DNA from 2 places in the Streptomyces sp. NPDC051452 genome. Region 1 is predicted to be linked to the other one. Evidence: riboswitches for the same ligand, from Rfam matches in the RefSeq annotation. Region 1 holds a riboswitch; the other holds the start of a gene.
What was found. Region 1 has a riboswitch for S-adenosylmethionine ahead of ACIBA9_RS14105 (aminotransferase class V-fold PLP-dependent enzyme). Riboswitches for the same ligand answer to the same signal wherever they lie in the genome.
Positions count from the first base shown of each region.

Region 2: linked by a shared signal. The riboswitch ahead of thrC (threonine synthase) and the one ahead of ACIBA9_RS14105 (aminotransferase class V-fold PLP-dependent enzyme) in region 1 are both predicted to bind S-adenosylmethionine.

Region 1 is NZ_JBITEB010000004.1:406,482-410,640, forward strand. Features, by position in the region: gene ACIBA9_RS14090 (hypothetical protein) at 1-202, opposite strand, end outside; gene ACIBA9_RS14095 (rhomboid family intramembrane serine protease) at 354-1,097, shown strand; gene ACIBA9_RS14100 (Lrp/AsnC ligand binding domain-containing protein) at 1,094-1,375, shown strand; gene ACIBA9_RS14105 (aminotransferase class V-fold PLP-dependent enzyme) at 1,385-2,770, opposite strand; SAM riboswitch class IV at 2,935-3,051, opposite strand; gene trpD (anthranilate phosphoribosyltransferase) at 3,131-4,159, opposite strand, start outside.
Region 2 is NZ_JBITEB010000018.1:49,628-53,786, forward strand. Features, by position in the region: gene groL (chaperonin GroEL) at 1-213, opposite strand, end outside; gene ACIBA9_RS31630 (cold-shock protein) at 601-804, opposite strand; gene ACIBA9_RS31635 (MoaD/ThiS family protein) at 1,254-1,532, opposite strand; gene thrC (threonine synthase) at 1,529-2,812, opposite strand; SAM riboswitch class I at 2,830-2,972, opposite strand; gene ACIBA9_RS31645 (glucosyl-3-phosphoglycerate synthase) at 3,102-4,046, shown strand; gene ACIBA9_RS31650 (trehalose-6-phosphate synthase) at 4,145-4,159, shown strand, end outside.

The sequences.
Region 1 (4,159 bases):
GGTCCACCGCGTTGCACCAGCGGCAGCGGACCGACTCGATGGTCTCACTGACCACCTCGCGCTCCTCCACCTTCGGCTCACCGGCCAGATCGAGATGGACGTACTCGACGACCTTCGACGAGCGGGTCACGTCGAACCGGGTGAGGTTGCCGCACAAAGTGCAGCGCCACCGCGTCGTGGCGGTCGGCAGGGGAACCGTCATCGTGACTGTCCGCTTCCTTCTGGTCTCGGTGCGCCGTCGGCCGACGCGTGTGGCACGTAACCCTACGGCCTGGCGGGTGCTCGCCGCCCGCCCGTCCACGGCGGCGAGGCGCTCTGTCAGGTTGCGTCCCGTTACGTCATGCTCTGTAGTCATGATCAGCACCTGGAACACGGCGACCGGCAGGGCCCTGGGAGCGGTCCGGCGCAGCTCGGCACCGATGACGTACGGCCTCATCGCCCTGTGCTGCCTGATCTTCGTCCTGGGGCCGGCCTCCGGACTCACCCCGGGGTACGGCACCGGGGACGCGCTGCTCACCGCCCAGCGGGCGTACTTCCGGCACTGGGGCGTGGTCCCGGCCGAGCTGTTCGACGGCGCCGTCCGGGAGGCGCTCACCCCCGCCACCGCCCTGTTCGTGCACGGCAGCTGGGTGCATCTGCTCGGCAACATGCTCTTCCTCTTCGTCTTCGGGGCGATGACCGAGGAGCGGATGGGCCGGGTGCGGTTCGTGCTCTTCTACTGCTGCTCCGGATATCTGGCCCTGCTCGGCTACGCGGCCGCCAACGCCGCCTCCGAGCAGTCGCTGGTGGGCGCCTCAGGGGCGATCTCGGCGGTGCTCGGCGCCTTCCTCTACCTGTTCCCCCGGGCCCGCGTGACCAGTCTCCTGCCGTTTCTGTTCTTCCTGCCGCTGCGCTTCCCCGCCTGGGTCGTCCTGCCCTTCTGGGCGGCCCTGCAGTGGCTCGCGGCGGGCCGCGCCTCCGACGGCCCGGGCGTGGCCTACCTGGCCCACCTGGTGGGCTTCGGCCTCGGCTTCGGCTACGCGTGGGTGCGCTACGGCCTTGCGACTAGAGTGAGGTCCGCACCGGCCCCGGCGTCCGAGGGAGAGAACCAGCCGTGATCACCGCGATCGTCCTCATCAAGACCAGCGTGGACCGGATCCCCGAGATCGCGGAACAGATCGCCGGGCTGGAGAGCGTCAGCGAGGTCTTCTCGGTCACCGGCACCTACGACCTCATCGCCATGGTGCGGGTCCGCAGGCACGAGGACCTGGCCGAGGTGATCCCCGGCCGGATCAGCAGGATTCCGGGCGTGGAGGGTACGGACACGCACGTGGCGTTCCGTACCTACTCCCAGCACGACCTGGAGGCCGCGTTCGCGATCGGCCTGGACAACTAGGGTTCGGTCTCAGACCGCCGGGACGCAGCGGCCGTCCTCGGTGCGGTAGCGCCACTTCGCACCCTGGGCCACCAGTTCCCGGACCGCCGTGACGAACCGCTCCACGTGCTCGTCGGGCGTGCCGGCGCCGAAGCTCACCCGGATCGCGTTGAGGGACTTCTCCCCCGGCGCCGCCTCCGGCGCCCCGCACTCGCCCTGGGTCTGCGGGTCGCTGCCCAGCAGGGTGCGGACCAGCGGGTGGGCGCAGAAGAGGCCGTCGCGGACGCCGATGCCGTACTCGGCGGACAGGGCGGCGGCGAAGTGGGAGCTGTTCCAGCCCTCGACGACGAAGGAGAGGACGCCGACGCGCGGGGCGTCGTCGCCGAAGAGGGACAGGAACCGCACCTCGGGGACGTCGGCGAGGCCCTCGCGGACCGTGCGGACCAGGTGCCGCTCCCGGGCGACCAGGGTGTCCCAGCCGGCCTCGGTGAGCGCCTTGCAGGCCGACGCGATGGAGTAGGCGCCGATGACGTTCGGGGAGCCGGCCTCGTGCCGGGCGGCGCTCTCGTGCCACTCCACGTCCACCGCGCCGTCGGCCCGCCGGGTGACCTTGCGGCTGGCGCCGCCGCCCGCGAGGTACGGCTCGGCCGCCCGCAGCCAGTCGGCGCGGCCGGCCAGCACACCGGAGCCGAAGGGGGCGTACAGCTTGTGCCCGGAGAAGGCGACCCAGTCGACGTCCAGGTCGCGCAGGTCCACCGGGTGGTGCGGGGCGAGCTGGGCGGCGTCGAGGACGATCCGGGCCCCGTGCGCGTGGGCGGCCGCGGCCAGCTCGCGCACCGGCCACAGCTCGCCGGTGACGTTGGAGGCGCCGGTGACGCAGACCAGCGCCGGGCCGTGCGGGTCGCGGTCGGCGAGGGCCCGCTCCAGGGTCTCGACGGCCTGACGCGGGGTGCGCGGGGCGTCGAGGTAGGTGACGCGGGCGTCCTGCCACGGCAGCAGGGAGGCGTGGTGCTCGGTCTCGAACACGAAGACCTGGCAGCCGGCCGGGAGCGTGCGGGCCAGCAGGTTCAGCGAGTCGGTGGTCGACCGGGTGAAGATCACCTGGTCGTCGGCGCGGCAGCCGAGGAAGGCGGCGACCGTCTTGCGGGCGTTCTCGAACAGGTCCGTGGAGAGCTGCGAGAGGTAGCCGGCACCGCGGTGGACGCTGCCGTAGTACGGGGCGTAGGCGGCGACGTCGTCCCAGACGCGCTGCAGGGCGGGGGCGCTGGCCGCGTAGTCGAGCGCGGCGTAGCCGACCTCGCCGCCGGTCACGAGCGGGACGGTGACGTCCCGGCCCAGCACGGGCAGCGGGGCACAGACGGGCTGGTCGGCGGTGGTGGCGGCAGTGGTGGCAGTGGTGGCAGTGGTGACGGACATGCGGGAACTCCCGTGGGCAGCTGGAACTCACCGCGCGAGCGGACACGGCTCCAGCGCGGGCGAGGGGAAAAGGGGGATGCGGAGGCGGGGCTCTGCGGCCCTATCGCATTCGCTTGCTCACGGAAGGCTCCCTCGACGACCAGGACCCCTGGAGATTCGTGAGGGGTCCGCGCTTGCCGCGGACCTTGCTGTCCACGACCTGGTCTTCACCCGGGGCACCCCGCCACGGACGGAGGGTTGCCGGACAGTCGGCCGGGGCCTCATGACTGTCACTCATGACCTGGTTCAGTATCCTGCCACACGATCTTCGGCGCGCAAGGCGCGGTCCGCCATGTGGACCGCGCCTCGTACGGGACCGGGTCAGGCGTGGGTGGCCGCCACCCATCGCTCCAGCGACCGCTTGGCGGCGCCCGAGTCGATCGACTCCCGCGCCTTGGCCATGCCGGCGCGCAGCTGGTCGGCGAGGGACGCGTCGGTCGGATGGAGGGCGACCAGCGCGGCCGCCGAGTTCAGCAGCACCGCGTCGCGCACCGGGCCCCGCTCGCCGTCCAGCAAACGGCGGGCGACCTCCGCGTTGTAGGCCGCGTCCGCGCCGCGCAGGGCGTCCACGGGAACGAGGTCGATGCCCACGTCCCGCGGGTCGAAGGTCTCCTCGGTGACCTTGCCGTCGCGCACCACCCACACCCGGGAGGTGGCGGTGACGGTCAGCTCGTCCAGGCCGTCGTCGCCCCGGAAGACCAGCGCCGAGTTGCCGCGCTCGGCGAGCACACCGGCCACGATCGGCGCCATCCGCGGGTCGGCCACGCCGACCGCCTGGGCCCGCACCTTGGCCGGGTTCGTCAGCGGACCCAGCACGTTGAAGGTGGTCCGGATGCCCAGCTGGCCGCGCGCGGCGGCCACATGGCGCAGGGACGGGTGGAACTTCACCGCGAAGCAGATGGTGATGCCGGCCTCCTCGGCGACCTCCGCCACCCGTCTCGGGGTCAGGCCGAGATTGATCCCGAGCTGCTCCAGGACGTCGGAGGACCCGGAGGCGGAGGAGGCGGCGCGGTTGCCGTGCTTGACGACCTTCGCACCGGTGCCCGCGACGACGATCGAGGACATGGTGGAGATGTTCACCGTCTTGGCGCCGTCACCGCCGGTACCGACGATGTCGACGGCCGGGCCGGGCACCTCGATCACGTTGGCGTGCTCGTACATCGTCCGGACCAGCCCGGAGATCTCCTCGACCGTCTCGCCCTTGGCCCGCAGCGCCACCATGAAGCCGGCGATCTGCGCGTCGGTCGCCTCGCCGCGCATGATCAGGTCCATCGCCCAGGCGGTCTCGTCGGCGCTCAGGTCACGGCCGTTCAGCAGGCCGTTCAGCAGGACGGGCCAGGAACGGCCCGC
Region 2 (4,159 bases), on a different contig from region 1:
CTCGGCGCCGATCTTCTCGTACGGGTCCTCGAGCTCGATCTCCTTGGCGATGGAGACACCATCGTTGGTGATCGTGGGGGCGCCCCACTTCTTCTCGAGGACGACGTTGCGGCCCTTGGGGCCGAGCGTCACCTTCACGGCGTCCGCGAGCTGGTTCATGCCGCGCTCGAGGCCGCGCCGCGCCTCCTCGTCGAACGCGATGATCTTGGCCATGTGAAGTGGTCCCTCCAGGACTGGGGGTGATTCCTTCGGACCGCGCCCGCGCCCGCGACGGACGGCTCGCCGGCCTTGTGGTTCCTTGCCCCACCCGGCCTGCGGGCCTCACCGACCCGGTCCTTCGTTGTCACTCTCACCTTCAGAGTGCTAACGCAATGATTAGCACTCGGCATGGTCGAGTGCAAGCGCCTCCGAGGGGAACAGCGGGGCGCTCAGCCACCCGCGAACACGACGACACTGGGTCACGCGCGGGCGCGGGGGGCACGCGCGGGCGCGCGAGGCATGCGCGGGCGCGCAGGGGGCACGCGCCGGCCGCGCACGCGCGCCCGCACGACGAAGGGCCCACACCCTCTGCGAGGTGCGGGCCCTTCGTACAGAAAACGTTCAGGCGCTGAGGCGAACCATGTCGGCCTGCGGGCCCTTCTGGCCCTGCGAGATCTCGAACTCCACCCGCTGGCCCTCTTCCAGGGTGCGGTAGCCGTCCATCTGAATGGCGCTGTAATGGACGAAGACGTCCGCACCACCGTCGACCGCGATGAAGCCGTACCCCTTCTCCGCGTTGAACCACTTGACGGTGCCCTGAGCCATGCCTAACTCCCCTATTACTGGCCCTTGCACAGATCCACACTTCGCGGACCCGGGTCAGACCTCGCCCTCCTCCGAAAAGGCCGGGGGGCGTGCGCCGGAACGCGTCGACCGCGGCTGAATGTATCTGTCCAACTGCCCTCTGCAACAGGTCAATCGGACGAGAATTCTGGACGGTCCCGGTCCGGAATGTGGCGAGAATTCGCCCGAATTCAGGGCAAGTCGGGCTCCACAAAAACCACAAAAGCCGCATAAAGCCCGCGCACTTTGGCTACTTCTTATCGGGCTGTGCGGCATGAATCCAGGGCCCGCGACCCGAGGATCGCGACCGTGTTCCCCAACTCTACCGCGCTCAATCACACAGAATTGCCCCCTCCGCTTCTCTCACGGAGGGGGCAATCCCATGAACAATACGTAACCGCTGTTACCGAAGGTAATGATCGGTCATTCCGTCAGCAGCCGCCCGCGACGGCCGGAATGATCGACACACCGGCGCCCTCGGGGGTCGCCGTCTCGAGGCCCTGCTCGAAGCGGACGTCGTCGTCGTTGACGTAGACGTTGACGAACCGGCGCAGCCTGCCCTGGTCGTCCAGCACCCGGGCGGCGATCCCCGCGTGGTTCTTCTCCAGGTCCTCGATGACCTCGGCGAGGGTCCCGCCCTCGGCGGCGACCTCGGCCCGCCCGCCGGTGTAGGTGCGCAGGATGGTCGGGATGCGAACGGTCACGCTCATGCGAGGCCAGCCTCTCGGAAGGAGTCCAGGGTGGGGCGGATGGTGGCGGTCAGGCCGGTGCCGGCCACCGCGTCGAGGGTCTTCAGTCCGTCGCCGGTGTTCAGCACGACCGTGCTCTTCGCCGGGTCCAGCACGCCCTCCTTGAGCAGCTTGCGGGTGACGCCGACGGTCACCCCGCCCGCCGTCTCCGCGAAGATGCCCTCGGTGCGCGCCAGCAGCTTGATGGCGTCCACGATCTCCTCGTCCGTCACGTCCTCCACGGAACCGCCGGTGCGGCGCGCGATGTCCAGGACGTACGGCCCGTCGGCCGGGTTGCCGATGGCGAGGGACTTGGCGATGGTGTCCGGCTTCTGCGGGCGGACCACGTCGTGGCCGGCCTTGAAGGCGGTGGACACCGGCGAGCAGCCCTCGGCCTGCGCGCCGAAGATCTTGTACGGCCGGTCCTCGACCAGTCCCAGCTCCACCAGCTCGCGCAACCCCTTGTCGATCTTCGTGAGCTGGGAGCCGGAGGCGATGGGGACCACGATCTGGTCCGGCAGGCGCCAGCCGAGCTGCTCACAGATCTCGTACGCCAGGGTCTTGGACCCCTCCGCGTAGTACGGCCGCAGATTGACGTTGACGAACCCCCAGCCGTCGCCGGCCGGGTCGCCGATCAGCTCGGAGCAGAAGCGGTTCACGTCGTCGTAGTTGCCCTCGATGCCGACGAGCTCCCCGCCGTAGACCGCGGCCATGACGACCTTGCCCTGCTCCAGGTCGTGCGGGATGAACACGCACGAACGCAGGCCGGAGCGGGCCGCCGCGGCACCCACGGCACCGGCGAGGTTGCCGGTGGAGGAGCAGGAGAGGGTGCTGAAGCCGAAGGCGCGGGCGGCCTCCAGGGCCTGGGCGACGACGCGGTCCTTGAAGGAGTGCGTCGGGTTGCCGGAGTCGTCCTTCACGTACAGACCGCCGGTCACGCCCAGCTCGGCCGCCAGGTTGTCGGCCTTGACCAGCTTGGTCCAGCCCGGGTTGAGGTTGGGCTTGTCGGCGACGTCGGCCGGCACGGGCAGCAGCGGCGCGTACCGCCAGATGTTCGCGGGGCCCGCCTCGATACGCGCCCGCAGCTCCTCGGCGTCATAGCCGGAGAAGTCGTAGGCGATCTCCAGCGGACCGAAACACTCCGCGCAGGCGAAGACGGGGCCGAGGGGGACGCGGTGACCGCACTCGCGGCAGCTCAGGGCCGCGGCGGGCCCGAGGTCGACGGTGGGATTGCCGGTGCTTGCAACTGTCTGCGCAGCCATGGAGGCGAGGCCCTTTCTCCTCATCTTCCTCGCGACGCGTCTCGCCGCGAGACGGATTTGGCACCTTCCCTAGCCGGGAGCCTCGCGTGGAAGACGAGTGCCGGCTGGAGGGTTGCCGGGGCTTCATCGGGCCGTGTCCCTCTGCCCCTCTGGATGAGCGGTATTCGGTTGTGAACGCGCGCGACCCCCGACATGCGATGGTCACCGGCGTTGTTCAAGACTGTAACCGAAGGCCAGGACAGTTGAGATAGTCGTCCGAACCGCGAGACAACGTGAGGAGCCGCAGACCGTGCTGGAAGAAGTCGAGCGCTGGCTGGCCACCCGCTCCTGGTCCGTGACCGATCGTCCGCTCCACGGGCTCCTGGCCGCAAAGCAGCGCACGGGGCAGACGATCAGCGTCGTCCTGCCCGCGCTCAACGAGGAGGAGACCGTCGGCGACATCGTCGCGGTGATCCGGCACGACCTCGTGGAACAGGTGCCGCTGGTCGACGAGATCGTCGTCGTCGACTCCGGCTCCACCGACCGCACCTCGGCGGTCGCCGCCGCGGCGGGCGCCCGGGTCGTCCACCGCGACGACATCCTGCCCCGGCTCCCCGCCGTCCCCGGCAAGGGCGAGGTGCTCTGGCGCTCGCTGCTGGTCACCGGCGGGGACATCGTGTGCTTCATCGACGCCGACCTCAGGGAGTTCTCCTCCGACTTCGTCTCCGGGATCGTCGGTCCGCTGCTCACCGACCCCGGCGTGCACCTCGTCAAGGGCATGTACGACCGCCCGCTCGGCGGCGCCACGGGACAGGGCGGCCGGGTCACCGAACTGATGGCGCGCCCGCTGCTGAACCTGCACTGGCCGCAGCTGGCCGGTTTCGTGCAGCCGCTGGGCGGCGAGTACGCGGCCCGCCGCTCCCTGCTGGAACGGCTGCCGTTCCCGGTGGGCTACGGCGTGGAGCTGGGGATGCTGGTGGACGCCCTGCACCTGGTGGGGCTCGACGCGCTGGCCCAGGTGGACGTGGGCGTGCGCAAGCACCGCCACCAGGACGGCCAGGCGCTGGGCCGGATGGCGGCGGCCATCTACCGCACCGCCCAGCTGCGGCTGGCCCGCGGACACCTGGTCCGGCCCTCCCTCACCCAGTTCGAGCGGGGCGCGGACGGATTCAGGCCGCGCACCTACTCCGTGGACACCGAGGAACGGCCGCCGATGACGGAGATCGCGGAGTACGCGGCACGCCGGGTGGCCTGAGGGACACGGGCGGCCGCCGCCGGAGAACGGCCGTATACAGCCCCTTGCGGGGCGGACCGTACGTTTGAGCGTTTCCGGGCCGGGCTAGGTTGAGGCGTATGGCTTCCACGCAC